One region of the Geobacillus sp. YHL genome, then DNA from elsewhere that is predicted to be linked to it. Evidence: riboswitches for the same ligand, from Rfam matches in the RefSeq annotation. Region 1 holds a riboswitch; each other region holds the start of a gene.

What was found. Region 1 has a riboswitch for S-adenosylmethionine ahead of JCR24_RS10045 (phosphoadenylyl-sulfate reductase). Riboswitches for the same ligand answer to the same signal wherever they lie in the genome.
Region 2: it holds a riboswitch for S-adenosylmethionine, as region 1 does, so the genes downstream of both, JCR24_RS14035 (methionine ABC transporter ATP-binding protein) here and JCR24_RS10045 (phosphoadenylyl-sulfate reductase) in region 1, are expected to answer to the same signal.
Region 3: it holds a riboswitch for S-adenosylmethionine, as region 1 does, so the genes downstream of both, metK (methionine adenosyltransferase) here and JCR24_RS10045 (phosphoadenylyl-sulfate reductase) in region 1, are expected to answer to the same signal.
Region 4: it holds a riboswitch for S-adenosylmethionine, as region 1 does, so the genes downstream of both, JCR24_RS07420 (hypothetical protein) here and JCR24_RS10045 (phosphoadenylyl-sulfate reductase) in region 1, are expected to answer to the same signal.

What each region holds. Positions count from the first base shown of each region.
Region 1 is NZ_JAEIGB010000009.1:55,429-62,911, forward strand. It holds gene JCR24_RS10005 (YojF family protein) at 6-353, opposite strand; gene JCR24_RS10010 (arginase family protein) at 519-1,286, shown strand; gene JCR24_RS10015 (acylphosphatase) at 1,449-1,733, opposite strand; gene JCR24_RS10020 (sirohydrochlorin chelatase) at 1,822-2,568, opposite strand; gene cobA (uroporphyrinogen-III C-methyltransferase) at 2,579-3,355, opposite strand; gene cysC (adenylyl-sulfate kinase) at 3,504-4,115, opposite strand; gene sat (sulfate adenylyltransferase) at 4,128-5,288, opposite strand; gene JCR24_RS10045 (phosphoadenylyl-sulfate reductase) at 5,563-6,270, opposite strand; SAM riboswitch class I at 6,396-6,500, opposite strand; gene JCR24_RS10050 (DUF1128 domain-containing protein) at 6,630-6,854, opposite strand; gene JCR24_RS10055 (low molecular weight protein-tyrosine-phosphatase) at 7,204-7,483, shown strand, end outside.
Region 2 is NZ_JAEIGB010000019.1:39,491-46,973, reverse strand. It holds gene JCR24_RS14070 (acyl-CoA dehydrogenase family protein) at 1-847, shown strand, start outside; gene JCR24_RS14065 (arsenate reductase family protein) at 926-1,291, shown strand; gene gcvH (glycine cleavage system protein GcvH) at 1,388-1,771, shown strand; gene JCR24_RS14055 (YusG family protein) at 1,847-2,083, shown strand; gene JCR24_RS14050 (toprim domain-containing protein) at 2,182-2,541, shown strand; gene JCR24_RS14045 (thioredoxin family protein) at 2,538-2,855, shown strand; gene JCR24_RS14040 (hypothetical protein) at 3,002-3,349, shown strand; SAM riboswitch class I at 3,423-3,532, shown strand; gene JCR24_RS14035 (methionine ABC transporter ATP-binding protein) at 3,620-4,648, shown strand; gene JCR24_RS14030 (methionine ABC transporter permease) at 4,638-5,306, shown strand; gene JCR24_RS14025 (MetQ/NlpA family ABC transporter substrate-binding protein) at 5,322-6,173, shown strand; gene JCR24_RS14020 (hypothetical protein) at 6,301-6,492, opposite strand; gene JCR24_RS14015 (carboxymuconolactone decarboxylase family protein) at 6,670-7,032, shown strand; gene sufC (Fe-S cluster assembly ATPase SufC) at 7,265-7,483, shown strand, end outside.
Region 3 is NZ_JAEIGB010000001.1:47,891-55,373, reverse strand. It holds gene JCR24_RS00260 (gamma carbonic anhydrase) at 1-41, shown strand, start outside; gene metK (methionine adenosyltransferase) at 64-1,275, opposite strand; SAM riboswitch class I at 1,405-1,519, opposite strand; gene pckA (phosphoenolpyruvate carboxykinase (ATP)) at 1,738-3,324, shown strand; gene JCR24_RS00245 (aKG-HExxH-type peptide beta-hydroxylase) at 3,518-4,399, opposite strand; gene JCR24_RS00240 (MFS transporter) at 5,211-6,458, shown strand; gene JCR24_RS00235 (Rpn family recombination-promoting nuclease/putative transposase) at 6,731-7,483, opposite strand, start outside.
Region 4 is NZ_JAEIGB010000005.1:132,659-140,141, reverse strand. It holds gene hutU (urocanate hydratase) at 1-302, opposite strand, end outside; gene JCR24_RS07445 (helix-turn-helix domain-containing protein) at 526-2,007, opposite strand; gene hutG (formimidoylglutamase) at 2,012-2,980, opposite strand; gene JCR24_RS07435 (PaaI family thioesterase) at 3,122-3,538, shown strand; gene JCR24_RS07430 (PaaI family thioesterase) at 3,894-4,376, opposite strand; gene JCR24_RS07425 (VOC family protein) at 4,557-4,940, opposite strand; gene JCR24_RS07420 (hypothetical protein) at 4,957-5,280, opposite strand; SAM riboswitch class I at 5,365-5,469, opposite strand; gene opp4A (oligopeptide ABC transporter substrate-binding protein) at 5,520-7,304, opposite strand; gene JCR24_RS07410 (ABC transporter permease) at 7,318-7,483, opposite strand, start outside.

The sequences.
Region 1 (7,483 bases):
CCTCCTTACACAAACGGTTCGTTGCTCAGTTCGAGAGCCACGGCCAATTTCCCTTGATCATCATGGCCTGCTAGCAGCAACTGTCCTTTTTCTGTCCATTCCCAATGGGTCAGCCCTTCGGCGTACACCCAGCCAAGATCAAGCTTCAGTCCGACGCGATATGGCCCGGGGCCGGTGATCTTGCCGCGGGTGAAGCGGATGCAGGCATTGCGGATGTAGGCGCCGACGGAATAAAAACCTTCGTTATGATGGGAGGCGTATGCTCCGTTCGTCGTTTCCAAATGAATATATACGTCGCGATTGGCAAAACGATTCAGCGCCTCTTGTACAGCTGCCGTGTCGATCGGTTGCAAGCGGCTCCCTCCTTGCTGTTTGTTTTTCTATTATTGTACATGACCGAGGCGTGTGAGCGGAAATATTTCGACTCCTATTGTATAATAAAAAAAGAGACACATCTTGGACTCATCCGCACCTACAAAGCGTTGAATGCTGATTCAACGAAAGAAGGGTGATGATCGATGGGGGTTCAAGGCAATGGTGTCACGATGCTGAATTTTGACGGCGTGTACCGATCGCAAAAGCGGCTGTTTCAGTTTCCGCACGAATGGGTCGATCTTGCCGACGTGCCGGAGACGAATTTGTATTGCAGCGAAGCGGCGCTTGCTGAAATTGAGCGGCGGCTTGAGCGGCGGCGGAAGCGCGGGGCGGTGCTGATCGGCAGCGGCAACTATCATTATGTCACGTATTTATTGCTTAAAGAAATCAACGAACCGTTTACGCTTGTGCTTTTTGACCGCCATACGGATGCTGAAGGAGGGGATGATGTCATTTCGTGCGGCTCATGGGTCTCCTATGCACTTAAGCATCCGCGGTTGCAAAAAGTCGTTATCGTTGGCCCAACTGCTTCTTCGCATCAACTCCGTTTATCTCCGAACATGACTGTTCTTCCATTTGATGATCATGATGAATGGCCAAAAGCGCTCATCGAGGCCATCCCGACCGGAAGCATCTATATCAGCATCGATAAAGACGCTCTTCGCCGCGAAGACGCGGTCACGAACTGGGATCAAGGAGTGATTCCGCTATCCCAGCTGCTCGCCTGCCTGCGGTTGCTCTTATTCCATAAAAAAGTGCTCGGCGTGGACATATGCGGCGAATACCCGCCCTCCGCTGTCGACATGTTCGACCCGCTTTGTCGCGAAGCGCGGGGAAAAAATGAGCAGGCGAACATGGCCATCTTGGAGACATATTTCCACTATGCGGCGCCGCATTTGCGGCCGGCGTGAGCGGCGAGAAGCGCGGGAAAGGCAGAACCGCTTTTGGTTTGGCGATCAGAAAAGCAAGGAAGACGCTGTCCCTTCGGATTTTGGCCATCGGGCCGGCGCTTCTGCCGGCCCGATGGCCGAAAAAGCCGGGAAGGCCGCTGCTTGAGGGGATGAGCCTAGTTGTCAAAAGCCGCTCCCGTACATAATGCGAAATTGTTTTTCATCGGAGCGGACATCGCGCGGCTCGATGTGCGTGCGGGCGACTTTGGCAAACATCGTTCCGGCTTCAATGGTGTCCAAAAAGAGTTGAAGGGCGCTTTCATTCCCCTGAACTTCCATTTCCACTGTTCCGTCATCATTGTTTTTCACCCAACCGGTCAGCTGCCGTTTTAGCGCTTCGTGTTGGACGAAGTATCGAAACCCGACGCCTTGCACGCGCCCTTCCACGATGACATGAACTCTTTTCACGCCGATGAGTCCTCCTTCATCACGGTTGTTCTGCTTCCATCATATAATAGATGAGTCGGAAAATACATGAAAAAAGGAGCTTGATGGTTCAAGCTCCTTTTTTTACGGATGATAGCGATAATACTTGTTGTTGAATGAGCAGCACAAGCCGCGGGTGATCGCCTAGGTAAGAGCATAAATGCCACTGCTTGTCGGAAACAGAGAACCCCTGCAACTTCCGTTCGATCGTTTTCATTAAGACGCCGGTAAACAATAAGTACGGGACGACAAACACACGCCGATACGCCGATGCGTAGGCCCGTTCGAGCCCTTCATCAAGCGTCGGGCGGATGGCAGCGAGAAAACAAACGTCCACGTGCGGCACGTTCGTTTTTTCTTTTAAAAGCGCAGCGATGGCGGACATGTCGCGCTTCGTGTCTGGATCACTGCTGCCGCGGCCGACAAGAAGGATCATCGATTCACCGTCAAGCGGTGCGGACTGTTCGCTGATGCGGTCGATCATGATGTCGATCATTGCTTCATGGACGCCGAACGGAGCGCCACAGAGGATATCAACGGACGGATGGCGCCGTCTCGCGATGTCCAATGCTGCTGGAATATCGTGTTTGGCATGCCCTGCAGAAAGAAGGAGAAGCGGAACGACGATGACGCGTGTCGCCCCTTGGGCGACACAACGGTCAACGCCGGTGACAATGTCCGGTTCCGCGAGCTCGACAAAGCATAGCTCTTGAATCGGAATATCGATGGCCCTCCGGCACTGTTCGACGAAACGCGCCGCTTCATGGCGCGCGGCGGCAATGCGGCTGCCGTGGCTGACATATAAAACAGCTTCCATCACCATCGCCTCACGATGTTGCGCCAGCGGCTGCGGATGACGCAAGCAACGGCTCAAACCATTGAATGTTGGCGCGCAGCCGGACGACGTCTCCGATCATGATCATGCTCGGATTTTGGATGTTTTCCTTGGCGGCGATTCCGGCGATCGTCGCGAGCGTGCCGGTGACGGTGCGTTGAGCAGTTGTCGTTCCCCATTCGATGACCGCCGCCGGCGTCTCCGGCGCTTTGCCGTATTTCATCAGCTGGCCGCAAATGTATGGCAAGTGATGAACCCCCATGTAAATGGCGATCGTATCGATGCCTTTGGCGAGGCTTTCCCATTTGATCTCGTCACGACTTCCGTCGCGCCGATGCCCGGTGACAAAGGCGACGCTTGAGCTGAACGCGCGATGGGTGACAGGGATGCCGGCATAAGCCGCCGCCGCGATGGCGGAGGTGATGCCGGGAACGATCTCAAATTCGATCCCATGTTTGGCCAGCGCCTCGGCCTCTTCGCCGCCGCGCCCGAACACGAACGGATCGCCGCCCTTTAAGCGGACGACCGTTTTTCCTTTTTTGGCATGCCAGACGAGCGCATGGTTGATCGTTTCCTGCTGCATGGCATGAAAGCCGGGCAGCTTGCCGCAAAAGATGAGTTCGGCGTCCGGCTTGGCATATGAAAGCAACTCTTCATTGATGAGACGGTCGTACAAAATGACATCCGCTTGCTGGATGCATTTTAATCCTTTGACGGTAATGAGTTCCGGGTCGCCGGGGCCGGCGCCGACAAGATATACTTTGCCCATCGTTGTTTCAGCCCCTTCGTGCATGATTCAGCCAGCCGCTGGAAAGCGGCATGGATGCTCGGCTGCTTTTATTGTAAATGGTCTGCCTTGGGATGAAAACGACCTTGTCAAATGACCTCCCGTTCTTTTTTGGCAGAGGACGGGGGAATCAGTCTGTTTTCGCGGCCGGGATCATTCCTCGCTCGCGCAGGTAGGCGAGCACTTGCTCGGCACATTCGTCAACCGAATAACGGTGTGTTTCGATCGTCAGCTCCGGTGCTTCCGGCGCCTCGTACGGCGAGTCGATGCCCGTAAATTCACGGATTTCCCCGCGGCGAGCTTTTTGATACAGCCCTTTCGGATCGCGCTTTTCGCATTCTTCAAGCGGGCAGTTGACGTAAATTTCGATAAACTCGTCTTCTTCGACTAAGCGGCGGACGAGCGCCCGGTCTTCGGCAAACGGCGAGATGAACGCCGTCAGCACAAACTGGCCGCTGTCGACAAACAGCTTTGCCACTTCGCCGATGCGGCGGATGTTTTCTGTCCGGTCGGCGGCGGAAAAGCCGAGATCTTTATTGAGCCCGTGCCGGATGTTGTCGCCGTCTAAGACATAATTCTGAATGCCGAGCTCAAACAGTCGTCTGGAGACGGCGTTCGCCACCGTCGATTTGCCGGAGCCGGACAGCCCGGTGAACCAAAGGATGGCGCTATGATGGCCGTTGCGCTTGCGACGATCTTCTTTTGTGACCGATGTGTGATGCCAAACGATGTTCGTGCTCATCGCGATCCTCCTTTAGCGCGCTGACGGGGCGACCGTTTCGCGTTCTTGGAGCCCTTTGATCAAAACGGCGGCCACTTCCGGGCGGCTGAACGTGCTCGGCGGCACTTGGCCGTTGCGCAGCATTTCACGAACTTTCGTGCCGGAAAGGACGACATGGTATTTCGCGTCATGCGGACACGTTTTTGTCGATGCCATCCCTTCGCATTTCGTGCAGTAAAAGCTATGTTCGAAAAAGAGCGGCGTAATGCCAAGCTCTTCAGCCGTAAAGTTCAAGAAGATTTTTTGCGCATCATACGTACCGTAATAATTGCCGACACCAGCGTGGTCGCGGCCGACGATGAAGTGCGTGCAGCCGAAATTTTTGCGCACCATCGCGTGGAAAATGGCTTCACGCGGACCGGCATAGCGCATCGCAGCTTGGAAGACGCCGAGGAAAACGCGGTCTTTCGGGTAATAGTTTTCCAGCAGCACTTGATAGCTTTCCATCCGGATGTCAGCCGGAATATCGTCCGCTTTCGTTTCGCCGACGAGTGGGTTTAAAAACAAGCCATCAACGATCTCGAGCGCGCATTTTTGAATGTATTCATGGGCGCGGTGAACCGGATTGCGCGTTTGGAAGCCGACAACGGTGTTCCAGCCAAACTCAGCAAACTTTTTCCGCGTTTCTGCTGGATCAAAATAAAACGAGGCGAATTGGCCTTTGTCGGTCCGTTTGACAAGCGTAATCTCCCCGCCGACATACACATCCGGTTTTTCAAACAGTTTGCGCACGCCTGGGTGAGCAAGTTCATCCGTTTTATAAACGAGCTTCGCTTCTTTCGTTTTGTCTGGGCGGTAAATGTCAGCGATCTCAATGACGCCGTAGACGTCGCCACGATAAACGAGTTTCGCCTTATCGCCGACGGCGAGCTCTTTCGCTTTTTCTTCGGTTACCGCGAGCGTGATCGGAATGCTCCAGACGGTGCCGTCAGAAAGACGCATGGTTTCAACAACCGCGTCGTAATCCGTTTTCGTTAAAAAACCAGTGAGGGGGCTGTAGGCGCCCGTTCCGATCAGCTCCAAGTCGCTCAGTTCGGCTTTGGAGAGCTCGATCGTTTTGGTCGCCTCATCAAGCGGATAGTCCGGATTCCAACGATTGATCAATGTGCCGCCATGCGGGATGCTTACGCTCATGTTCATAACCTCCTAGATTGATAGATGTTGTGAAATGCCGCTGCCATGTTCATGAGGCAAGCGCTCTTTTTTTTAGGCTAATGACGCCAAGCAGACGCTCAAGATGGCGATGACCGTATAGACGTCGCTGTCAAACAGCAGCTTGACGATTCGGAATGGCGTCCGATTCATCAGCGACGCCTATCGAGGCCGCCGCGCCGCTTGCCCCGATGTTCATGGCGAAGAAAAAGGATGCGATCAAAGCAATGGCAAGGAGCATGTCAATGTTCTCTCCTTAGGCGAGATGGAGACCGCATTCCGTCTTTCCTTGGCCAGCCCAGCGCCCGGAGCGCAAGTCGTTCGGATCTGTAGCCGGAGCGGTGCACGGGGCGCAACCGATGCTCGGGTAGCCGCGGTCGTGGAGCACGTTGTACGGAAGGCCGTGTTTATACACGTAATTCCAAACGTCTTTCCACGTCCAGTGAATGAGCGGACAAACTTTAATCGAACGGAACTTGTCGTCTTTGTTAATGTACTCGACATGCCGCCGCGTCGGCGATTGCTCGCGGCGCAAGCCGGAAATCCACGCCGTCACCCCGGTCAGCACCTCGCGCAGCGGAATGACTTTGCGCAGCTCACAGCATTTGTTCGGGTCGCGTTTCCATAACTCGTCGCCAAACTGCGCCTTCTGTTCTTCCAACGTCAAGCGCGGCTGCTTCATCACGATGCGAAGCGACGGATATTTTTCTTTCACTTTCGCGATCGTATCGTACGTCTCTGGAAAATGCAGGCCGGTATCCAAAAAGACGATTTCGGCGTCCGGTTTGACTTGGGAGATGAGATCAATCAGCACAATCCCCTCGATGCCGAAGCTGCACGCGTATACGATCTCATCGCCGTATTCGCGATACGCCCAGGCCAGGACGTCAAGCGCCCCTTTTGTTTCATTATCGGACGGAAAAGACGGTTTTTCCGCCTTTTCCCACTGATCATACGTGAGCATCGGTTTCTCCTCCTCACAAAATCAAAGAAAATCCACGTAATTAGTCGGATATATAGCGGCCAAACGGCAATTCGGCGGCGAAAATCCTTCCTTGCATGAATCAGAAAGAGCGGGAGAAAGGGTGCCCCTTATTTTACTAAAGATCTTCTTTAGCTGGAATTGGCACTTTGCTATAGGCGGCAGGTTGTCGGAGTTCATTGAGCCCATTCCTCCCTCACTCTCGAGCAACGTATGCAACGCATGTCATTTAATTGATTAAAATTTTAGCACAATTGACGATAATGTCAATCATAGTTTTTCGATAGGAATTGTTTTTATACGAAACAGCTGCATTGCCTGCCTAGCAGCAGATGGGAGCGTTATTTTTTGCGCAGGCTTCCGAGCTCTTCGACAATCGCCTGCATTTCGCTTGGGCTGAACGTCTCGCGTTTCATCACCATCTCGTAAATGTCTCTCAACTCATCGTACCATTCCTCGGAAAAATGGGACGGCTTGATGGCATCCAAGTTCAGCACTTTCAACTTTTGCTTCAACTGTTCGATCATGTAGGCGACGTTTTCCGCCGACCGTTTTGATAAATCCATTCGTTTACTCCTTTCATGGCAAGTTACTATGTATTGTACCATAGGTGCAGGAAGAATGGGGAGAGATTGCATGGCTTGCTTTTCTGATGAAAAACGGATGATGTGGTAAAATGTAGGTGCACATGCATAGTGCCAGTCTAAAAGGTTGGTGAAACACCGCGTTTTCTTCAAAATGGTTGTCGTGAACGCGCGCAAGAGTTGTTGGCCCATTCGCACACGCTCCCCCGCTGGAGTTGTTTTGTCGTGACATCCCCGTCCTTTTAGGGCCAAAAAGGGCTAGATGAAAAGAAATGAAGGAAAACTAACGGTGGAAAGCACCGTGGACATAGAGAGAGGGGTGGCTGTTTGGATGATTAAAGTGCTGTTTGTTTGTCTTGGAAACATTTGTCGTTCGCCGATGGCGGAAGCGGTCTTCCGTCATTTGGTGAAAGAGCGGGGGCTTGACGGTCTGATTGCCGTTGATTCGGCGGGAACAGGCAGCTGGCATGTCGGTGAGCCGCCGCATGTGGGGACAAGAAGGGTTTTGACGGAAAATAAGATCGACTACTCCGGCATCCGCGCCCGGCAAGTGAACCATCGTGACTTGGAAGAATTTGATTACATCATCGCCATGGACGCAGCCAACTTGA
Region 2 (7,483 bases), on a different contig from region 1:
GCGCCTGTATGCCGCCGAAAGCTCGGTTTACCGCACGGTCGGCTTGTTCGATGAACGGATGGGCCTGCTTGATGCGGAAAAGGCGAAAGATGGCAAAGAAGTGGCGAAATCGATCGCCGAATATGCGATCGAATGCTCATTGAACAAGTTTTTTGCCACGGAAGTGCTCGATTACATCGTGGATGAAGGCGTGCAAATCCACGGCGGGTACGGCTTTATGCAGGAATATGAAATTGAGCGCGCCTACCGCGATTCGCGCATCAACCGCATTTTCGAGGGGACGAACGAAATCAACCGCCTTCTCGTGCCGGGCATGTATTTGAAAAAGGCGTTAAAAGGCGAGCTGCCGCTCTTCCAAAAAGCGCAGCAGCTTCAGGAAGAACTGATGATGATGGCCGCCGAAGAGCCGGGGACGGGCGCGCTGGAACAAGAGAAATACTTGGTGCGCAACGCCAAAAAAATCGCCTTAATGGTCGCCGGCTTAGCGGCGCAAAAATACGGCCAGCGCATTGAAGAAGAGCAAGAAGTGCTCGTCAACATCGCCGACATCGTCTCGAACATTTACGCGATGGAATCAGCGCTTTTGCGCACGGAAAAAGCGATTCAGGCGAGCGGTGAGGAGAAAAACAAACAAAAATTGCTGTACACGCAAATTTTCTGCCAAGAGGCGTTCAATGAAATTGAAGCCCATGCGAAAGAAACGCTCGTCGCCGTCGAACAAGGCGACACGCTGCGGATGATGCTCGCCGCGCTCCGCCGGCTGACACGCCATACGCCGATCAATGTGATCGCGAAAAAACGCGAAGCGGCCGCCGCGCTCATTGAAGCCGAACGGTATATTGTGTGATAATGGGAAGTGCCAGGCAGACTGCCTGGTGCTTCTTATTTGTTTGCCAAACAGCGGAAATGAAAGGGAGGAGTGAAGATGGCGCTCACGCTCTATTGGTATCCAAAATGCGGAACGTGCCGGAAGGCGAAGCGTTGGCTCGATGAACACGGCGTTGACGTGCGGACGGTGAACTTAGTCGACGAGCCGCTGACGAAAGAGCAGCTCGCCCGTTTGCACCGTCAAAGCGGGCTGCCGCTCAAAAAATTTTTTAATACGAGCGGCATGAAATACCGCGAGCTTGGCTTGAAGGACAAGCTCGATCGCGCATCGGAAGACGAGATGCTCGATTGGCTCGCCTCGGACGGAATGCTCGTCAAACGGCCGATTTTGACGGACGGCGAGCGGGTCGTCTTGGGCTTTCGCGAACAAGACTACGAGGCGTTTTTCGCGGCGGGGACATAAAAAATTTTTTGCAAAATCGGGTGAATTCAGTGAGTTTTTGCGGAAAATCGGTTATGATGAAAAGGAATATACATTTTGTCGCAATGGAGGGATACGATGAACACGCCGAAAGAACTTCGCTATACAAAGGAGCATGAGTGGGTGCGCGTGGAAGGAGAGAACGTGCGCATCGGCATTACGGATTACGCCCAATCAGAGCTTGGCGACATCGTCTTTGTCGAGCTGCCGGAAGTCGGCGCAGAGGTTACGGCGAACGAGCCGTTCGGCAGCGTTGAATCGGTGAAAACGGTCTCGGAATTGTATGCGCCGATCAGCGGCACGGTCGTTGAAGTGAATGAGGCGTTAAATGACCATCCGGAGTACGTGAACGAATCGCCGTATGACAAAGCGTGGATGATCGTCGTCAAACCGAATGATTTGAGCGAAATCGACAATTTGTTGACGGCGGAACAATACGAGGCGATGATCAACGAAGGATAAACGTTCCTGCAATCTTCGCTTCGATTCGGGCACTCTATACATACCGGAATTTGATTGAAAAAAGGGGTGCTCGCGATGGCGCTGCAAACGACGCGCATAGATGTCACGGACCGGATCATCGGCAAACTGAACGGCCGCTCGCTGGAGTTGTACGAGGAAGGAGAGCTCATCGGGCGCCTTCCGCTTCCGGCGGCCGTCCCGTTGAAAAATGGGTATACCGAACAAAACGGAAGAATTTACAAACAGGTGACCGCTACCGTTGAGCCGGACCAAAAATATGTCGATTGCGACGGGGAAGCGGGCTGGTGTTGAAAGGCAACGGTGGATGGCCGTTGCTTTTCATTTTCAACATTTGGCCGGCGCAAGACATACAATAATAGTATCCTCATTTGAAGTTAGGTGGGTCGGACATGCGACGCGTGGAAAAAGTGATCATCGTCGAAGGGCGATCAGACAAGCAAAAAGTGGCGGCGGTGCTGAACGAACCAGTCGTCATCGTCTGCACAAACGGCACGATCAGTGATGCGCGCCTTGAGGAGCTGGCTGATGAGCTGGAAGGATGCGATGTATACGTCTTGGCCGATGCCGATGAGGCGGGAGAAAAATTGCGCCGGCAGTTTCGCCGCATGTTTCCAGAGGCGGAGCATCTTTACATTGACCGGGCGTATCGCGAAGTGGCGACTGCTCCGCCTTGGCACTTGGCGCAAGTGCTGTTGCGCGCTCGTTTCGACGTCCGCATCGAATCGCTCATGAGGGGAAGAGGCGAGTGAAAGCGATCGACCGAAACGATGTCATGCGAGTGGTGGAAGTCGAGCCGCTTCTGGCCCTTTACTTGTATACCCCGCTGTGCGGCACGTGCCAGCTGGCGCGGCGGATGCTCACGGTGGTGGAGCAGTTGTTTCCGGCGCTGCCGTTTTACGAAACGGACATCAACTATATCCCTGAGCAGGCCGTTGCGTGGAAAATTGAAAGCGTTCCTTGCCTGCTTCTTTTTAGGGACGGAACGATCGCAGGCAAGTGGTATGCCTTTCATTCCGTTCCGTATTTGTACGAAGTGATTCAAGCCTGCTTGCCGTCCCGATGATTCGCCTTTTTTTGACGCTGTTTGACACATTTCTTGGGAAATGACAAAAACGGCGCTCGTTCGTCAACGGGTTGTCGAGATTTTTGTAAAGGATTTCTCCTCTTCAGGTGGAAGTGAAAAAAATAAAAATGGGGGAGGGGATATCCATGGAAATGCGTGAATTAGTTGGGCAGTTCGTGGAACGGATGCAAGTGTTGCGCCATTTGGTGCCGATTTTGCCGGATGAGCAGCTGTATGTTCGGTTTGAAAGCGATGACGAAACCGCCTTGCTGTTGATCGGCAAGGAATCAGCCGCTAGAGGGATGGAAAACGATGAACGGAAAACATTGACGGTGCGCGGTTCCAAAGAGGCGCTCGCGTCCCTGCTGAACGGCGAACTGAAGCTGCAGCAGCTCGTCCGGTTGCGTGAAGTGCACGTGTCAGGAAGCTTCCGCCAGCTTTTGCTTCTTGAATCGCTCCTCCATTTGGCCAAGCCTTATCGGGACGTCGGATAAAAAAGATGTTGACACGCTTCGACAGACAATGATACAATCACATTCGTAGTCAATTGAATAGGCGATTGTTGCGCTCTTATCAAGAGAGGTGGAGGGATGTGCCCAATGAAGCCCGGCAACCGTCAGCGCATGTGCTGAAATGGTGCCAATTCACACAAAGCGGCCTGCTTTGAGAGATAAGAGACGGAATGGTGCACAATACCTTTCTGTTCTCTGCGGGCAGAAAGGTTTTCTTTTTGCGCTCTGCCGCTTGGGGAGGAAGGTGAAACGATGATTACACTCGAACAAGTGACGAAAATCTATCAAGCGGCCAACGGTTCGGTCACGGCAGTCGACAATGTGTCGCTTGAGATTCGCGAAGGGGAAATTTTCGGCATTATCGGCTACAGCGGCGCGGGGAAAAGCACGCTCATCCGCTTGCTCAATGGGCTCGAGAAGCCGACGAGCGGCCGGGTGGTCGTCGCCGGGCGCGATATGACGCGCGTGAAAGGTCGGGAGCTGCGCAAGGCGCGCCAAGAAATCGGGATGATTTTCCAGCATTTCAACTTGCTTTGGTCGCGCACGGTCAGGGAAAACATTGCCTTTCCGCTTGAAATTGCCGGCGTCCCGAAAGAGGAGCGGAACAAGCGGGTGGATGAATTGATCGAGCTTGTCGGCCTTTCCGGGCGCGAGGATGCCTACCCGTCGCAGCTGAGCGGCGGGCAAAAGCAGCGGGTCGGCATCGCCCGGGCGCTCGCCAACAACCCGAAAGTCTTGCTGTGCGACGAGGCGACATCGGCGTTGGACCCGCAGACGACCGATGCGATTTTGGACTTGCTCGTTGACATCAACAAGCGCCTCGGGCTGACGATTGTGCTGATCACCCATGAAATGCACGTCATCCGCAAAATTTGCGACCGCGTTGCGGTGATGGAAAACGGCCGAATCGTCGAGCAAGGCGACGTGCTGCATGTGTTCCGAAACCCGCAGCAACCGATTACGAAACGGTTCGTCAAGCAGCTGATCGAGCCTGAGGAGACGGAAGAGGCGATTTCCCATTTGTTTGGCCAATACCCGAGCGGGCTGATCGCGCAGCTGACGTTCGTCGGCGCGGCAGCCGGAAAGCCGCTCATCACCGAAGTGGTGCGTCAGTTTGCCGTCGATGTCAACATTTTGCAAGGGAAAATTTCGCAAACCCATCAAGGCGCCTATGGGGTGCTGTTCGTGCACCTCGACGGGGCGAGGGATGAAATCGACCGGGCGCTTGACTATATTCAACGCCAGCAGGTGGCGGTGGAGGTGATTCACGATGCTCGCTAACCTCCTGCCGAACGTGCAATGGGAGACGATGTGGGCGGCGACGGTCGAGACGCTGTATATGACGGGAGTGGCGGTGGCGGCCACTTTCGTCCTCGGAATCGTTCTTGGCTTGCTTCTATTTTTGACAGCGAAGGGCAACCTATGGGAAAACCGGTTTGTCAATACAGTGATTGCTGCGTTTGTGAACATTTTCCGCTCTATTCCGTTTATTATTTTGATCATTTTGCTCATTCCGTTTACAACATGGCTCGTCGGGACGATGCTTGGCGCCAATGCGGCGCTGCCGGCTTTGGTCATTGGGGCCGCGCCGTTTTACGCCCGCATGGTCGAAATCGCTCTTCGCGAAATTGATAAAGGCGTCATCGAAGCAGCCCAAGCGATGGGCGCCTCAACGTGGACGATCATTTGGAAAGTGCTGCTGCCGGAGTCATTGCCGGCGCTTGTCTCCGGCATTACGGTGACGGCGGTGTCGCTCGTCAGCTATACAGCGATGGCTGGAGCCATCGGCGCCGGCGGGCTTGGGAACTTGGCGTATTTGGAAGGGTTCCAGCGCAACCATAACGATGTGACATTTGTCGCAACCGTATTGGTGTTGGTCATTGTATTTATCATTCAGCTGATCGGTGACTTTGTCACTTCGAAAATCGATAAACGATAAAGGGGGAAACAACTGATGAAGAAATGGTTGGGTGTGTTGCTCGCCGCCATTCTCGTGCTCGCTTTGGCGGCATGCGGCGGCAACAATAACGACAGCGCGGAAGGCGGCAAAGACGGCAAATTGGTGAAGTTGAAAGTCGGTGCGTCGAACGTGCCGCATGCGGAAATTTTGGAAAAAGCGAAACCGATTTTGAAGAAAAAAGGCATCGACTTGGAGATCATTACGTTCCAAGATTACATCTTGCCGAACAAAGCGCTGGCTGAGAAGCAAATCGACGCAAACTATTTCCAACACATTCCGTATTTGGAATCGCAAAAGAAAGAGTACGGCTATGATTTCGTCAACGCCGGCGGCATTCATATCGAGCCGATCGGCTTATACTCGAAAAAATACAAAAGCATTGAAGAACTGCCGGACGGCGCGACGATCATCATGAGCAACTCGGTCGCCGACCATGGCCGCATTTTATCGATGCTGCAAGAAAAAGGGCTCATTAAATTGAAACCGGGCGTCGATAAAACGAAAGCGACAGTCAATGACATCATCGAAAATCCAAAGCATTTAAAATTTAAGGCCGATGTCGACGCCGGGCTTCTGCCGCAAATTTACAAAAACGGCGAAGGCGATGCGGTGCTGATCAACGCCAACTATGCGCTTGACGCCGGTTTGGACCCGGCGAAAGACCCGATCGCCGTTGAGTCGCCGAAAAACAATCCGTATGTGAACATTATTGCGGTGCGCAAAGGCGATGAAAACCGGAAAGAAATCAAAACGCTTGTCGAAGTGCTGCAATCGAAAGAAATCCAAGATTTCATTAAAGAAAAATACCACGGCGCCGTCATTCCAGCGGCGGAAAACAACCAATAACGGGAGCATTTCGCTTCCGTTTCTTTTTTGTCCCCAAAAAGCCGCTCCCCTTAAACGAAAAGAAAGCAGCAAAGGTTAAAACGATTCTGAATCCGAGGGCGCCGCGGCCGACCTGTTTCTCCGCTCTTCATCGGCCGTTCAAACGCGCCAGTACGGCGGCGAGCATAACGATGATGACGCAGTTTTGCAGGACGATCACAGCCGTTAAGCTGAAGGCGCCGTCTCCCTGTTCACCGAGGGTGTTGCCGATGATGATCCACGTCAAAAACGAAGCGAAAGCGGCGGTTAAGGCAAAGACAACCCAACGAATCAATGGCATTCCCCCCTTTCCTATGATGATGGAAGTGGAACAGAACCGTTCGTTTTCATCATGACATTCCGTCGATGTTGGCGAAACGGTGGTGTTTCCACAAGCTTTTAATACCATTCGTTGTTTAATATCGTTTTCCTTCATCCATACTAACAGCGGATAAGCAAAATAAGGAGGACAACGATCATGAACAACGAAACACATGCATCGGTCGAATCCGCGCTTCGCCACTACAAGGAAGGGCTTGGGGCGTTTACCCAAAAACTTCCGAACGTAGCGGAACGGTTTAACGCATTTACGGAAGCTTGTTTTGCCGAGGGAGCGCTGTCGAAAAAAGAAAAACAATTGATCGCCCTTGGCATCAGCTTGGCGACGCAAGATGAGTATTGCACGATTTACCATGCGAAAGGCTGCCTTGATGAAGGAGCGTCCGAACAAGAAATTTTGGAAGCGTGCGCGGTGGCGGCCGCGTTTGGCGGCGGGGCGGCGATGAGCCAGGCGGTGACGCTCGTGCAAGAATGCCTCCGCGAGCTGCGGGCGGCTCACTAGACTCCGGAAAAAACGGGGTCTTTTTTTTGCAAAAACTCGTACAAGCTTGAGGTTTTCGTGTAAAATAGTAAAAGGCGCTGTTTTTTCACACGGTCATAGTGAAAACAGAGCGGGAAAGTTGCAGGTAGTTTTCATTTGTTATAAAATTATAATGAGAATAAAATGAGAATGAACGATCGCTAGAAGACAAGCGAGCGAACTGACTCTCAATCGGGAATTGGAGGTATGCTGCATGGCGGTATTGACGATTCGCAATCTCCACGTCGCCGTGGAGGGAAAAGAAATTTTAAAAGGAGTGGACTTGGAAGTCAAAGGCGGGGAAATCCACGCCATCATGGGTCCGAACGGAACGGGGAAGTCGACGCTGGCATCGGCCATTATGGGCCATCCAAAATATGAAGTGACAGAAGGATCGGTGACGCTCGACGGCCAGGATGTCCTTGAGATGGAA
Region 3 (7,483 bases), on a different contig from region 1:
AACAGCGGACATCGTGCGCCGACAAAAAAGAGCTGCCGTGATCAGGCAGCTCTTTTTCTTTCATCACTTGTCCGCCAACGCCAGCGCTTGTTCTTTCAACAAGGCGGCTTTGTCGGTGCGCTCCCACGGCAGGTCGATGTCCGTACGCCCAAAATGGCCGTAAGCAGCCGTCTGTTTGTAAATCGGGCGGCGAAGGTCGAGCATTTTGATGATGCCCGCCGGGCGGAGATCGAAGTTGTTGCGCACGACCTCAATCAAAATGTCTTCCGATACTTTGCCGGTGCCGAACGTATCGATCGAAATCGAAACTGGGCGGGCGACGCCGATCGCGTAGGCAAGCTGCACTTCGCATTTGTCGGCCAGTCCTGCCGCGACGATGTTTTTCGCGACATAGCGGGCCGCATACGCTGCCGAGCGGTCGACTTTCGTCGGATCTTTGCCCGAGAACGCGCCACCGCCGTGGCGGGCGTAGCCGCCGTACGTATCGACGATGATTTTGCGCCCCGTCAACCCAGCATCCCCTTGCGGACCGCCGATGACAAACCGTCCTGTCGGGTTGATGAAATATTTCGTGTTCTCATCAAGCAGCTCCGCGGGCACGACCGGCTTGATGACCTGCTCTTTAATGTCGCGCTGGATTTGCTCTTGCGTAATTTCCGGATGGTGCTGCGCGGAAACGACGATCGTATCGACGCGCACCGGTTTGCCGTTTTCATCGTATTCGATCGTCACTTGCGTTTTCCCGTCCGGCCGCAAGTACGGCAAGACGTCCGTTTTGCGCACTTCCGCCAATCGGCGCGCCAAGCGGTGCGCAAGCGAAATCGGCAGCGGCATCAATTCTTCCGTCTCATTGCAGGCGAACCCAAACATCAATCCTTGGTCGCCGGCGCCGATCGCTTCGATTTCCTCGTCAGTCATCTGACCTTCGCGCGCCTCGAGCGCCCGGTCCACCCCCATCGCAATGTCCGGCGATTGTTCGTCAATCGACGTCAGCACCGCGCACGTATCAGCGTCAAATCCGTATTTGGCGCGCGTGTAGCCGATCTCCCGGATCGTATCGCGGACGATGCGCGGAATGTCCACGTATGTTGATGTCGTGATTTCCCCGCTCACGAGCACCAGCCCGGTCGTGACGCTCGTTTCGCAGGCGACGCGGGCGTTCGGATCTTTTTCCAAAATGGCATCCAAAATGGCGTCAGAAATTTGGTCGCAAATTTTATCCGGATGTCCTTCCGTCACAGACTCTGAAGTAAACAAGCGGCGTTTGGCTGACATTCGGTTTGTTTCCTCCTCTTGGCATAATGTGGCGACACGGAACTCATTTCCCTTTTTCCCTTCGCAATATAAAAAACCTTTCCTGTAACGGCTGAGGAAAGGTCATGGCAATCGTATTGCTTCCTTTCACTCTTATCGTTCAAGGACTGCGCCTTGCCACAGGTTAGCACCATTTCACACATGTACAGTTGTGACGGTTGCTGGGCTTCATCGGGCCTGTCCCTCCACCGGCTCGGGATAAGAGTATCCGTTCAATGACTTATCTTATCGCAACGGAATCGGCAAAGTCAACTATCAAAATTCATTTTTTATCATTTCCAGCCGCGAAAATTCTTTCCTCAAGGAAATCGACACATTGGGCAAAATAAAGTTTGAAAAACCCACACAATTAGTATGGACTATTAATAAAAATGTGTTATACTATTTTCAAGAGTGATTACAAAAAGAAGGCAGGTTTTGAATATGGGGATCGCAAACATGACGAATAAGCTTGATGTATTGCTGCAAAAACCATACGTCCGCCATCAGCTGTCCGTCGCCGAGCTCGTCGAGAAAGTCCTGCAACGGAACGAAGGGCGGCTGACCCACACCGGAGCCGTCGCGGTCACGACCGGCAAGTACACAGGGCGGTCGCCGAAAGACAAATACATCGTCGAAGAGCCGTCCACAAAACAAACGATCGACTGGGGCCCGGTCAACCAGCCGATGTCTCCCGAGACGTTTGATAAACTGTACGACAAAGTGCTCGACTATTTAATGAAGAAAGATGAACTGTTCGTGTTTAAAGGCTTTGCTGGCGCTGATCCGAAATATCGGCTGCCGATTCAAGTCGTGAACGAATTCGCCTGGCACAACTTGTTCGTCCATCAGCTGTTCATCCGGCCGAGCGCCGAAGAGCTCGCCGCGCATGAGCCGCAGTTTACGGTGATTTGCGCGCCGAACTTTAAAGCCGACCCGAAAGTTGACGGCACGCGCTCGGAAGCGTTCATCATCATCTCGTTTGAACGGCGCACCGTGTTGATCGGCGGCACCGAGTATGCCGGCGAAATGAAAAAATCGATTTTCTCGGTCATGAACTATGTGCTGCCGGAACAAGGCATCCTGCCGATGCACTGCTCGGCCAACGTCGGGCAGGAAGGCGACGTCGCCCTCTTTTTCGGCTTGTCGGGAACGGGAAAAACGACGCTCTCGACCGACCCGAACCGCCGCTTGATCGGCGATGACGAACACGGTTGGTCAAGCCGCGGCATTTTCAACATCGAAGGCGGCTGCTATGCGAAATGCATCAACCTATCGCGCGAGAAAGAGCCGCAAATTTTTGACGCCATCGGCTTCGGCGCGGTGCTCGAAAACGTCGTTCTCGATGACGCGACGCGGGTGCCGAATTACGACGACGGCACGCTGACGGAAAACACACGCGCCGCCTACCCGCTTCAGGCGATCCAAAACATCATCGACCCGAGCGTCACCGGCCATCCGTCCACGATCGTGTTTTTGACAGCCGATGCGTTCGGCGTCCTGCCGCCGATCAGCAAGCTGACGCGCGAACAGGCGATGTACCATTTCTTAAGCGGCTACACAAGCAAGCTCGCCGGCACCGAACGCGGCGTCACCGAACCGGAAGCAACGTTCTCAACGTGCTTCGGCGCACCGTTTTTGCCGCGCCCGGCCGTTGAGTACGCGGAAATGCTCGGGCAAAAAATCGCCGAACACAACGTCCGCGTCTTTTTGGTCAACACCGGCTGGACAGGGGGGCCGTACGGCGTCGGAAGCCGCATGAAGCTCGCCTACACCCGGGCGATGGTGCAAGCCGCCGTCGAAGGGGAGCTCGACAACGTCGAAACGGTCAAAGATCCGATTTTCGGCCTCGCCATCCCGACCCGCGTCCCGGGCGTGCCGGATGACGTCCTGCAGCCGCAAAACACATGGGCCGACAAACAAGCATACGAACAAAAAGCAAAAGAGCTAGCGCAAAAATTCCGCGCCAACTTCCAAAAATTCGCCCACATCGATCCGTCCATCGAAAAACTCGGCGGACCGCTCGTTTAACAAGAACCCAGCCGGACAGGGAACCGTTCCCTGTCCGGCTGTTTTTTATTTCTTTCCTTTGCTTTGGACTCCGACACTGAATCCTTAAGCATTTCTGTACGTCGATCCGTTTCATTCGCCTCAAACAACCTCAAAACAACCGGACTCGATCAAACGCAATGGGCTTCTGTGTTTTCATTTGTCGCAATGGCCATTAGTTCTGTAAGGAATACGTAATGTCATCAAAAGATGGATGATTAATGAACTTGCGCATGATTTCTAAAGTTTTTACTCCCTGTTCCCCCAAGAATTGTGTTCTTGCCTCTATTTCTTCAACTGTTTTCCGCAAATCATCCATATACTTCTCAGAATTTTTAGAATCATTAAACAAGTGATAAAGATGCATAATTCCTATAGAAACTCCAGCAGCATGATATGCTCTGTCTAAAGGCCTTTTGATTTTCAAGATGGTTGATGTAACTAGAGCTTCTTCTTTTGCACATTCATTAGCATTAGGAAACATACAGTTAATCATATCATCCAAGAAGATACTTTGGTGGATAAACTCATGATAAATGGCCTCTGCATATTCAATGATTGACCAATCAGATTGAGGGTTTAACCATACTAATCCCATAACATTGGACACTGATCCTCCACCAAACAAATCTTTTTTTAAAATCAAAAAGGTACCAATAAGTGTATTAATTAAATCATACAAATCATTATGCAATACTTTGATCAACTTTAATGCTTTTTCAATTCTATCAGTAATTACTTCTTGCTCTTGTTGTGAATAAATGTGTTTATCGTTTTCCAAATCCTCTTTGTCAATCATACCCAAACTAAGTAATTTATTTTGCAATGTTTTATCAAAATATGTAACATGTATTTTTTCGTTTGAGTATGGAACAGGAACATCTTGAATATAATTTATGGCTTCAAAATATTTCTCTTTTAACGTGACACCTAATGGGAATTTCTTTCCACTTTCCTGCTCGACATAATTTTTTAGAATCTCGATATTCTCGATAATGTGTGATTTATGCAGAAATGGTAAAAAGATTTTTGATTCTGTCTGAACTATACTTGACATACTACTCCCCCTATTCACGGTATATTTATGGCTCTTCACCACAAAATACACTTGACAAAAAACGTTTTTCATAACGTCAAAAAGATCAATTTCCATTTTTTGTTATTTTGTTCAACTGGGAGGGTCAATATCATGTTTGTTCCTAAAAGTCAAGTACATCTTTCACCCGAGTTCGACAGTTTTGAGGCCATTTTAGGCTCTTGGGTGATGTCCCCACGGGTGAAGGAGCGCTCCCCTTCCCATGGGTCGTAACCGTCGAGGTTGGACTTTTCGCGATGTTCCTGGAGCTAGTTGAGTTTTAGCGATCAACTAGCCCCATTTTTTTCATAAATTGAACAAACTACTTTGTCAAATGAATTTGCATTCTAAGTGGTTGTACTACAAGAGACATTTGTGCATTACTTTTTAAATAATGTTCAACATAACGTTTAATATTTTCGACATGCTTTTTATTCATGGAATAACACCTCCTTCTATTTGTATTCATTGCCATTTTAACAAAAAAATGTATAATTACAACAATCAAAAAAATAAAATTATTCTATACCTGTGGTGCTAGTTGAGCGCTGATGCTCAACCAGCACCATAGGAATAAAAATGGACTCTAAACAGAATAAGGGGGAGGCTTCCATTGCTTCAGTATATCCATTCGCCTTTAGGAAATTGTTGAAAATCCATCCGCTTTCTTTCGCCTCCTCGCTTAGGGGCGCGACAAAAAGCTCGTTTTATCAAAAACTGAAGAGCTGGCTTTTGGTTCGTGTTTACGATTCCATTACCAATCGTTTCGATGATCAAAGAGAGGATTGAGGTCATGAAAAAGAAACCATTTCATTTCCTTTGGATCGGACAATCTTTCGCGAATTTCGGAGATGTGTTCTACATTGTTTCCGTTGTCTCTTGCCTATATCATTTGACATCGAAAGCCATGGCTGCCGCCTTAGTCCCTTTTTTCGTTACATTGTCGTTATTTATTAGTGGAATCGTCGCACCGATATTTTTCGAAAAATATAAACTAAAAACGTTATTGTCCTACGGACAACTGTGTAAAACATTTCTGCTGCTTTTTCTCTCGCTGTTTTTGCAATGGGGTGCGGAACATCACATTGCGATCGTTTACGTTTTTGTATCATTGATCGCTTTTTTAGACGGGATCAATAATCCGATTAAAAACTCCCTCGTTCCTTTTATAGTTTCCAAGGAGGAAATCTTGAAAGCCAACAGTTTTTTAAACACGTTAGACCAATTCATCAAACTTAGCGCATGGCCGATCGGGAGTTTGATTGTCAGTGCGGGATCGCCGTTCCTTTTAATCCATATCACCTTATTGTTCTATATCGTTTCAAGCATTCTCATGTTTCTGTTGCCTATACAAGAACATACAAAGAAGAATACGGTCCAAGACAAAGGCCTAAAGAACTTTCTCCTTTCGATCCGTCTAGGATGGGAATACACGTGGAGAAATGTGCACGCAAAATCGATTAGCTTCATGTCATTTTTTGAAGGAATCGGAAATGGCGTCTGGATTTCGGCCATCCTTTATATGTATGTGAAAGAACAATTACATGTAGGAGAGGAATGGTGGGGATATATTAACTCTGTTTTCTTTGGCGGCATGGTGATAGGGGGATTGTTAAGCGTTAAGTTTAGTCAATCGGTTGAAAAAAACCAGCAATTTTTTGTATTGTTTGGCCCGTTTTGTATCGCTATTGTCACACTGTTATTTGGCACAACGACGCACGGTGCGCTGGCGCTTCTGTATTCCGCCCTGTACGGGATCATCGAACAATGGAAGCTGATCTGTCTTCAGACGATTCTTCAAAAAAATGCCCGGATGGACGCTCTGCCTCATGTTTTTGCCGTGCAGGGAGTCATTAGTTCCGTAACATTCGGAATTTCCACATTGTTAATGAGCTTTATCGCCGATGTTTACGGGATTCGTTTTTCATTTTATTTGTCTGTTTGCTGCTTTTTGATCAGCGGCTGGATCAGTTATCGTCAGCGGAAAATCTGGAGTTATAAGGAGAACCAAAAAGGAGAAATCACGGGAACTATTTTGTGAGCTCCCTCTGTAAATGATCACTTTATTTCAGAACAAAGCAAAGGAATCAGTCTTGCTTCATCATATGGCAGAGTGCAAACCGAAGGATTGTTTGCGCCCCTGCCTTTTCAACATTAGAATCAAAACGCCAATCGGGACGATGAACGTCGCCGATAAATTCTGTCAATAGACTTTACCCTCGATGGCCGTAAGGTTCGAACGCATAAAATGATTGTCGTCGATCCCCCGGGGTTTTTGCACGATTGGGGGTCGACGACAATGCGAAGGCGGGTTTACTTCTTCAGCTGTTCAATCTTTTCCGCCGGCAGCCCGGTCAGCTCGTGGATCGTGTCGACATCGTACCCTTTCGCCAACATTTTCTTCGCGATGTCGATTTTCCCTTCCTCGATCCCTTTTTGACGTCCCTGTTCAATCCCTTGCTTCATCCCTTGCTTCATCCCTTGCTTTATTCCTTGTTTCAACCCTTGTTCGATTCCTTGTTTGACTCCTTGTTGAATGCCTTTCTCGATTCCCCGCTGTTCGTATGAGATGATGAGCTCCATCACTTGTTTCGCTTCCTTCGTCTCCATTTGGCTCACCTCGTTTCGCAGTTGGATTTCCTCCGCTTCGGACAACCGCAAATACGTTTCAAAAAACCCAAACAACAGCCGCTGCTTCGCCTCATCGAGCTCGAGGCGGACTAGGATGCGCAAAAACTCCTTTTTCACTTCCACCTTCTCGCTTTCATTATACCCCATTTTGCTTAACAAGGCGGCGGCAACCGGATTGTCACGGCGGATGTACTCGCGCCACGGCAGTTTGCGCAGTTCCACCGTCAGAAAGCGGAAGTCAAGAACCGTCAAAAATGGAAATTGAATCATCAATGAGGAAGGTTCGTCGTGGCGTTCGTCGTAGCTGAAAATGGCGATCGGGAGGATGCGGCGGCGGTGTTTTTGAAACAAGCGGCTGAAGTAGAGGAACATTCGCTCGGGGAACGTCCGCTGCTTATAGCTTTGATGTTCGACGTGAACGATGACGAGCCCGTC
Region 4 (7,483 bases), on a different contig from region 1:
GAGTTGGCGATCAGCACGCGCGGGGCGTCCGGATGCGTGCGAAATACCGCCACCGGCTTGCCGGATTGAATGAGCAACGTTTCATCGTTTTCTAAACGAAGAAGGGTGTCCACAATCGCCTCGTAACATTCCCAGTTGCGCGCCGCCTTGCCGATGCCGCCGTAGACGATCAACTCATCCGGCCGCTCGGCGACATCGGGATGCAAATTGTTGTTCAGCATCCGCAGCGCCGCTTCTTGAATCCACCCTTTCGCCTGCCGGGCTGTGCCCGCGGGCGGGCTGACGGTCCGTTTTTCTGCCATCGTCATCCTCTCCTTTTTCCTCTTTGCTTTTGATTGTAAGGGAGCAAAGAAGGAGAAGATAGGCGCACGTCTTTTAAAAGTGATCACATTTTTTTGAATTTTCTATTTCCTATCCGTTTTATTTGTTCATTTTTTTCGATATCGATCCATTTCTTTTGAAATATACGCCGCCCCCTCTCGCCCGCGATCCGGCAAGGCTGCGCTTTGCCACAGACAAAACCGCCTACCGCGGCGATGGCGGTTTCGGCCGTTGTTCGTCGCGGTAGGCGGTCGGCGTCTCATTCAGTTCGGCTTTGAAGACGCGCGTCAAATAATGGGCGGTGCGAAACCCGGTTTGTTCGGCGATTTCTTTGATCGACAAGTCCGTCTGCCGAAGCAGCCGCTTCGCTTCCTCAAGCCGCCGATTCGTCAGCCACTGGCGAAACGTCACGCCCCGCTTTTTCGACAACAAATGGCTGAAATACGCGGGACTGCGCCCGGCAGCGGCCGCGACCCGCTCAAGCGTGAGCGACGGATCGCGAAAATGCGCCTCCATATAGCGGAGGCCGCGCTCCACAGGGTCGACGCGCGCGTCTTCCGCGGCCTGCTTGGCCTCGTGGAACAACCGATATAAAAATAAAATCAATTCTTGAACGATACGATACAAGACGGGATTGTACAAAATGTCTTGAAAGATGCGCATATATTCGCGTTCGGTTCCGCCGCGGTCCAGGCGGTACGTTTTCATAAAGCGGCGAATTTGCGCCAAAATGCTTGTCAGCCGCGTCCGCACCATCTCCGGACTCGGAAACGGCGGCGACCAGTGCCAAAACTCGCGCTGCAGCCACCGTTTCACCGCTTCGTGGTCGAATCGCTCGAGCATTTCGATCCATTGCCGCTGCTCCTCGGGCGTCAAAAACGGATCGAGCTCACGCCACTGTTCGTATTCCGAAGCGGGAGCGATCACTTGGCGATAGCCAATGAAAAACGTCGTCTCGAGCAACCGGCGGGCCGCTTGGTATTGCCCGCGCACCGTCCTCCGGCCATCAGGCGGCATCACGACAACCGCGAGCGGCTCATGATGCTCCTCTTCCCAATCGCGCAACAGCTTCCACGCCTCTTCTTTCCCGTCGCCCGGCAAATCGGGAAGCAGGCAAACCGCCATATGGGTGAGCGGCAATACGCGCGCCCGTCCGCGAAACGGATAGCTCGTTAAAAAGCGGATCACTTCCCGAGACAAGGCAGGCTGTTCCGCCTGCACAAGCCATACATGGGTGGAAGCTGCGGCGGGGTCATCGTAAAATAATGCGCGGTAGTCGTCATGGCCGTCAAAACCCGCTGTCAGGCTCGAGCGGCTGTTGGAGGAAAGCGAAACCGCCGTCCTCAACGCTTGTTTCAGCTTGGCGGGCTCAAGCGGCTTCACAAGCAAATCGACGCATTGCCAGTCGATGGCTTGTTTCGCCCGCGCAAACGTCGCCTCGGCCGTTGCGGCAATCACGCGTTGGCAAAACAAGCGGACGTGGGATGTCGCCTTCGACCATCGTTCATACGGAATCATATCCAGTTCGACGTACAATAGCTCCGGCGCCTCCCGCTCAAGAAACGCCATCATCTCCTCGACCGTAGCCGCCGTATATACTTGCTCAATCGGCAAGGAATACGCGGAAACGAGCCAGCGGATCGCTTCTCGTTCCTTGTCGTCCCGTTCGGCAATGACCAATTTCACGTTCTCACCGCCTTGGCTGCAAGCGTCGAAAATGAAGGAGCGCTTCCATGCAAAAGGCGGCGGCCAACGCCACCGTTTTTCCGCCTTCATCCCAGAGTGGATTGACTTCGCAAAGATCGACGCTGATCGTTTTCGGATGAGAAACGATTCGGCGGACGAGAGCGCGCACTAGCGACGGAGCGAGTCCAAACGGCGACGGCGCGCTCACCCCCGGCGCGGCAGCCGCGCTGATGGCGTCCATGCAAATGGTCAACATCACGGCATCGTGATGAGCGGCAAATTCCTCGATTTGTTCATAGGCGGCCTCGATCGGCCCTGCGGTCAGCTCGTCTTCAAGCATGTACCGGCAGCCGTACGTCTCGGCCGCCGCAAACAGCGCCGCCGTGTTGCCAAGCCGCTGAATGCCGAGGCAGAAGTAACGGACCCGTTCGTCTTGATCCAATATTTGCCGAAACATCGTCCCGGACGTCGGCCCGTCATCGTACGGGCGCAAGTCGAAATGGGCGTCAATGTTGAGGATGCCAAGGCGGGCTTCGGGCCCGAGCGCTTCGCGAACGCCCAAGTAATGGCCGTACGCCGTCTCATGGCCGCCGCCGATCACGATAGACGCCATCCCGTTTTTCAGCAGGCGGGCGACCGCCTTCCCAAGTTCAGTCTGGCTTTGTTCGAGCCGTTCATCGACGCAAACGACATCGCCTGCGTCATAGACAACGACCCCTTCCGGAAGATGCCAAGGCAGCCGGGCCAGCGCCGCTTTGACGGCGGCCGGCGCCTCTTTCGCCCCTTGGCGGCCTTGGTTGCGGCGCACTCCTTCGTCGCACGCAAACCCGATGAATGCCGCCGCTCGTTCCACCGTCTCCAATGGCTGCGACAAATCGAGCAAGCGAATGCGCTGATGAAGACGAAACGCCTGCTCATCGCTCACGCTGTCAATCCGTCCCGTCCAACGGCCGGCGTCTGGCGGTTGATACATGAGACCATCTCCTTTCCATCATCAGCTGCTTGTTTCTTTCGCCACAGCTTTGCCGTTCTCCTCCTCATGCACGCGAAAAGAGGAAATCGCCGCCGTTTGGCGAATAAAAAAACATGATTGACAACAGAAAGGGTGTTCCACATGAAGCCAATGACCAACTTGCACGCTGTCATCGCCGGTCAAAGCGCGCCGCCCCCATGCGACGAAACGCTCGGCGTCCGCCTGACGGAAGCCCGAGACGGCTATGCGAAAGGGGTATGGACGATCAGCGAATCGCTGCTCAACGGCAACGGGGTGATTATGGGCGGGTTCGTCGGGGCGGCGGCGGACATTCTCATGGCGTATGCGGTGACGACCTTGCTTCGCGATGACCAAATGCACGCCTCCATCAACTTGCAGACGACGTTTCACCGCCCAGCGGCGGCTGGAGAAGCCGAAATCGAGGCGCGGGTGGAAAAGTTCGGGAAAACCGTCACCTATGTAACCGCCATCGTGCGGCAAAACGGCAAAGAGGTGGCGAGCGCCACGTCGTCGGTGCTGATCATGGACAAACCGTGAAGGTGATGGATCTCCAAAAGGCGTTTTTGCGCATGCTCGTTCTCCTTGGATTCGACGAGTCCAAACAGCAGCTGCTGTTGTTGTTTTGAAACGCATGGAAAGCGATGATCAGAGGAATCCGAGAAAACCGGTGAAAAACGATGATGTTCGCCAAATCGGTGGTTTTGTTGAAAAAGGAGAACCAATTTCACAAGGTTTCCCCACTTGAGAAGAGGCGTTGTCGAGTTGCCTTTTTCATGACATCATCAGTCCTCAATGGCGAAACGAGGTGAGGCGCAGCCGTTTTCGACCAGTTGCCAAGCGCCGGGGAAAGCGCTGTCAAAAACAGCCGCTCTCCGGCGCCTTTCGTTGCTTGTTACCCACGGACAAACGTTTTCGGCATTACGACGGCGACGACTTGCCCGCGGGCGCACAGTTCGCCGTTGGCGAACACTTCGGTGTCCACTTTCCATTTTTTCGGATGAATCTCCGTCACAGTGCCGACGGCGACAAGCGGCACTCCATGCGGCGTCGGCTTGACGAAATCGACGTGAAGCGACGCAGTAACAAAGCGCGGCGGCGTTTCCCCGCTCCCTGGTTCATGGCCGTTTTTCCGATGCAAGGCAAGCGCCGCTGAACCGGTGCCGTGGCAATCAATGAGCGAGGCGATCAGCCCGCCGTACACAAACCCTGGAATCGCCGTATGTTCCGGACGCGGCGTATACACCGTCACCGTTTTGTCGCCCCGCCACCCGGTGCGGAAATGGTGGCCTTGTTCATTCAGACGCCCGCAGCCGTAGCACCAGGCGAATTCATCAGGGTAGTCGTCTTGAATCGCGTGCACGATCATTTCTTCCACGTCATCCTCCCCCTCTCTTTTTCTAGTATACCATTGAATCGAGAAGACGACGACTCCTACATGGACGGTTGTTGTCTAGCGGCAGGCAAGGCCATACGAAGAAAAATGGAACGAAGCGCCAATCGCCAGACGGCAAATTCATAGGCGGCCCAAACAGCTGGCCGCCTAGCGTGACGCCATTTATCGAGCAGGCTCGTAAAACTCGATCCATTCGCCGTCGGGCCCGAGGAAGAACAAATATTTTGCCCCGTTCGGAAGTGTCGTTATTTCTTCCCACACAAGCGGCACACCCAGCGACTGAAGCCGTTCTTTCTCCTGCTCAATGTCTTCCACCGTAAACGCCACATGGTGCACTTTTCCTTCCGTCGGCAAATCCGGATTGTATCCTTCGATCAGCTCGACAATGATCGAGCCGCCAATCCCTAAAAACGCCAATTTCATCGTGCCGTTCGTATGAATCATTTCGTCGAGCAGCTCCAAGCCGACAACATTTTGATAAAACTCTTTCGATGCCTCGATGTCTTTCACTTGAATGCCGACATGTTCAAATTTTTTGACTGCCATTCGTCCCTCTTCCTTTCTATGACTCAGTTAACCATACTGCTTGTAAATACGGCGTCATCTGCATCGGGAAAATCCCTTTTTTCCCAAGCTCTGTCCATATGTAGCGGTCAAGGGCGTACGGTCCGTCCGCCTTCCATTCGTCCGCCTCACTGTTGGTCAACAACAACGAAAAGGCTGTTCCTTGCGCTTCCCCATACAAATGAACGTATCCGTCCCCACGGTCGACATGCACCGCCGCCTTAGAGTCAAACCGGATGAGCTCCGCCTGCACGCAGCGCATGACATGAACGGCGAACGCAGCGGCACGGAGATGAGCGGCCATGCAAGCTCGGATCGACATGTCCCTCTTCACTATTTCCCCCTTCACCCCCTATCGACAAAAACCCCTTTCGCCTCGGAATGATGCGAAAGGGGCCATGAGCCGTTCTTATCATCCAAAGCGAAACCGCTTTGCGGGTGTTAGCACCTTGCCTGCGGCAGGTTGCTGTGGGGTCATCAAGCCCGTTCTCTCGCCCACTCTTGATAAGACGTATGCAATTTATCTTCTATCTTATCATACATCATCAAAGGCAACAACCGTCATTGTTCGACTTCCGGTTGCTCGGACGTGACGCCGACATCTTTCCACGTCAGTTTCGAGCCCGGATCGACCGTGAAGTTGGCGACGCGGTTGTTGACGGCATAAATGGCCGAACGATACAACGTCGGGATGACCGGCACTTCTTCGTTCATCAGCTTTTGCCATTCACTGTAAATTTTCCGACGATATTCTTTGTCAAACGCCTGTTCGGAATGGCCTTTTTCCAACAGTTCATCGTTTTTCTCATTCACCCAGCGCGAGTAGTTGAACATGACGTTGCGGCCGTACAATCCGTACGGGTCGACGTCCGTTCCAGTTCCCCAAGCGGCGGCGTAGACATCCACTTTCGGATCGTCTTTTTCGACCATATCGTAGAAGGAGTTGAACTCCGCCAAGCGTCCGTCTACAAGCTGAACATCGAGGCCCACATCTTTCCAGCATTGCATATAAAATTTGGCCAGCGGTTCAGCGATGTCCCCACCGCTCATCGCCAAGAAGTTGACCTTGAATTTTTTGCCGTTTGGATCTTCGCGGAGGCCATCGCCATCCACATCTTTATATCCCGCTTCATCCAGCAATTGTTTCGCTTTTTCCGGATTGTACGTATACCCTTTGATGGAACTGTCATGATAGCCCGGGAACGACGGCGGAATGAGCGTGTTCGCCGGGAAGCGCAAACCATGATACAGGCGGTCGGCCACCTCTTGGTTGTTGATGGCATACGCCATCGCTTGGCGCAGTTTTTTGTTTTGGAATTTCGGATTGTCCATTACGTTTTCCTGCTTTTTCGCATCCCAATGGCCGAGTTTAAAGCCGATATAGTTGTACGCCAAATCCACTCTACCGATAAACTGAATGTTTTTCGTCCCTTTCGCGTTCAAATATTGGTCAGTCGGGAACTCAGCGACGTCAATTTCGCCTTTTTTCAGCGCTTGCAGGACGACTTGCGGGCTGACGACTTTCAAAATGACGCCTTCCAAGTTCGGTTTGCCAGCCCAGTAGTCATCATTGCGAACAAACTCTACCGACTCGCCCGGAACGATTTTCTTCACTTTAAACGGACCGAACCCGATCGGGTTTTTCCGGATTTTATCCGATTTCGCCAAGTCTTTGATCGGAATGTCTTTCAAGTAATGCTTCGGCAGCGGATACGCCCAAATGCCAGTCAACACCGACGGATTGGCCTGTTTCCATGTGATCGTCAACGTCTTTTTGTCGATGACTTTAATGCCGGAAATTTTATCCGCTTTGCCGCTGTGATATTCTTCCATCCCGACGATCCCTTGGATGAGCGCATCGCCATAGCGGACGCCGGTGTAATCTTTATGGCCGATGACCAAATACGCATACTCCAAGTCTTCAGCGGTCACCGGCTGGCCGTCATGCCAATTCACATTGTCTTTAATATGGATTGTCATCGTCTTTTTATCATCCGACAACTCATACGTGGCAGCCCCATCATTTGTAATTTCATAGTCACCGTTCGTCCGGAAAAGCGACTCGTCAAAAAATTGCAAAATCTCTGCGTCGGGCGCTCCGGTGTAGAATGCATAGCTGAGCGTCCCTTCAAACGGCGTATCGGACACAAGGCCGTATTTCAACACGCCGCCATCGATGATTTTCCCGTCGTTTTTCACCGTCATCGGGAATTTGCTGATGTCTTCCTTCTGAGCCGCCGGTTTTTCGTTATTGTTGCCCTTTCCGCTCGTTGTGTCGGATTTGCCCGTGCACCCGGCGAGCACGAGCAAGAGCGCGGCGAGAGCCGCCAGCCATTTTCTCTTCACATTTTCTTCCCCCTTATCCTAGTCGTTGTCTTGCATCAGCCGCACGTTTCAGCGCTTGGCCGATGAAATTTATGCACAGCATCATCACCAAAATGAGCAATGATGCAGGCAGCCATACCCACCATTTGTTTTGCAGCACATCGGGATTGGTCGCATAGCTGACCAGCGTCCCAAGGCTT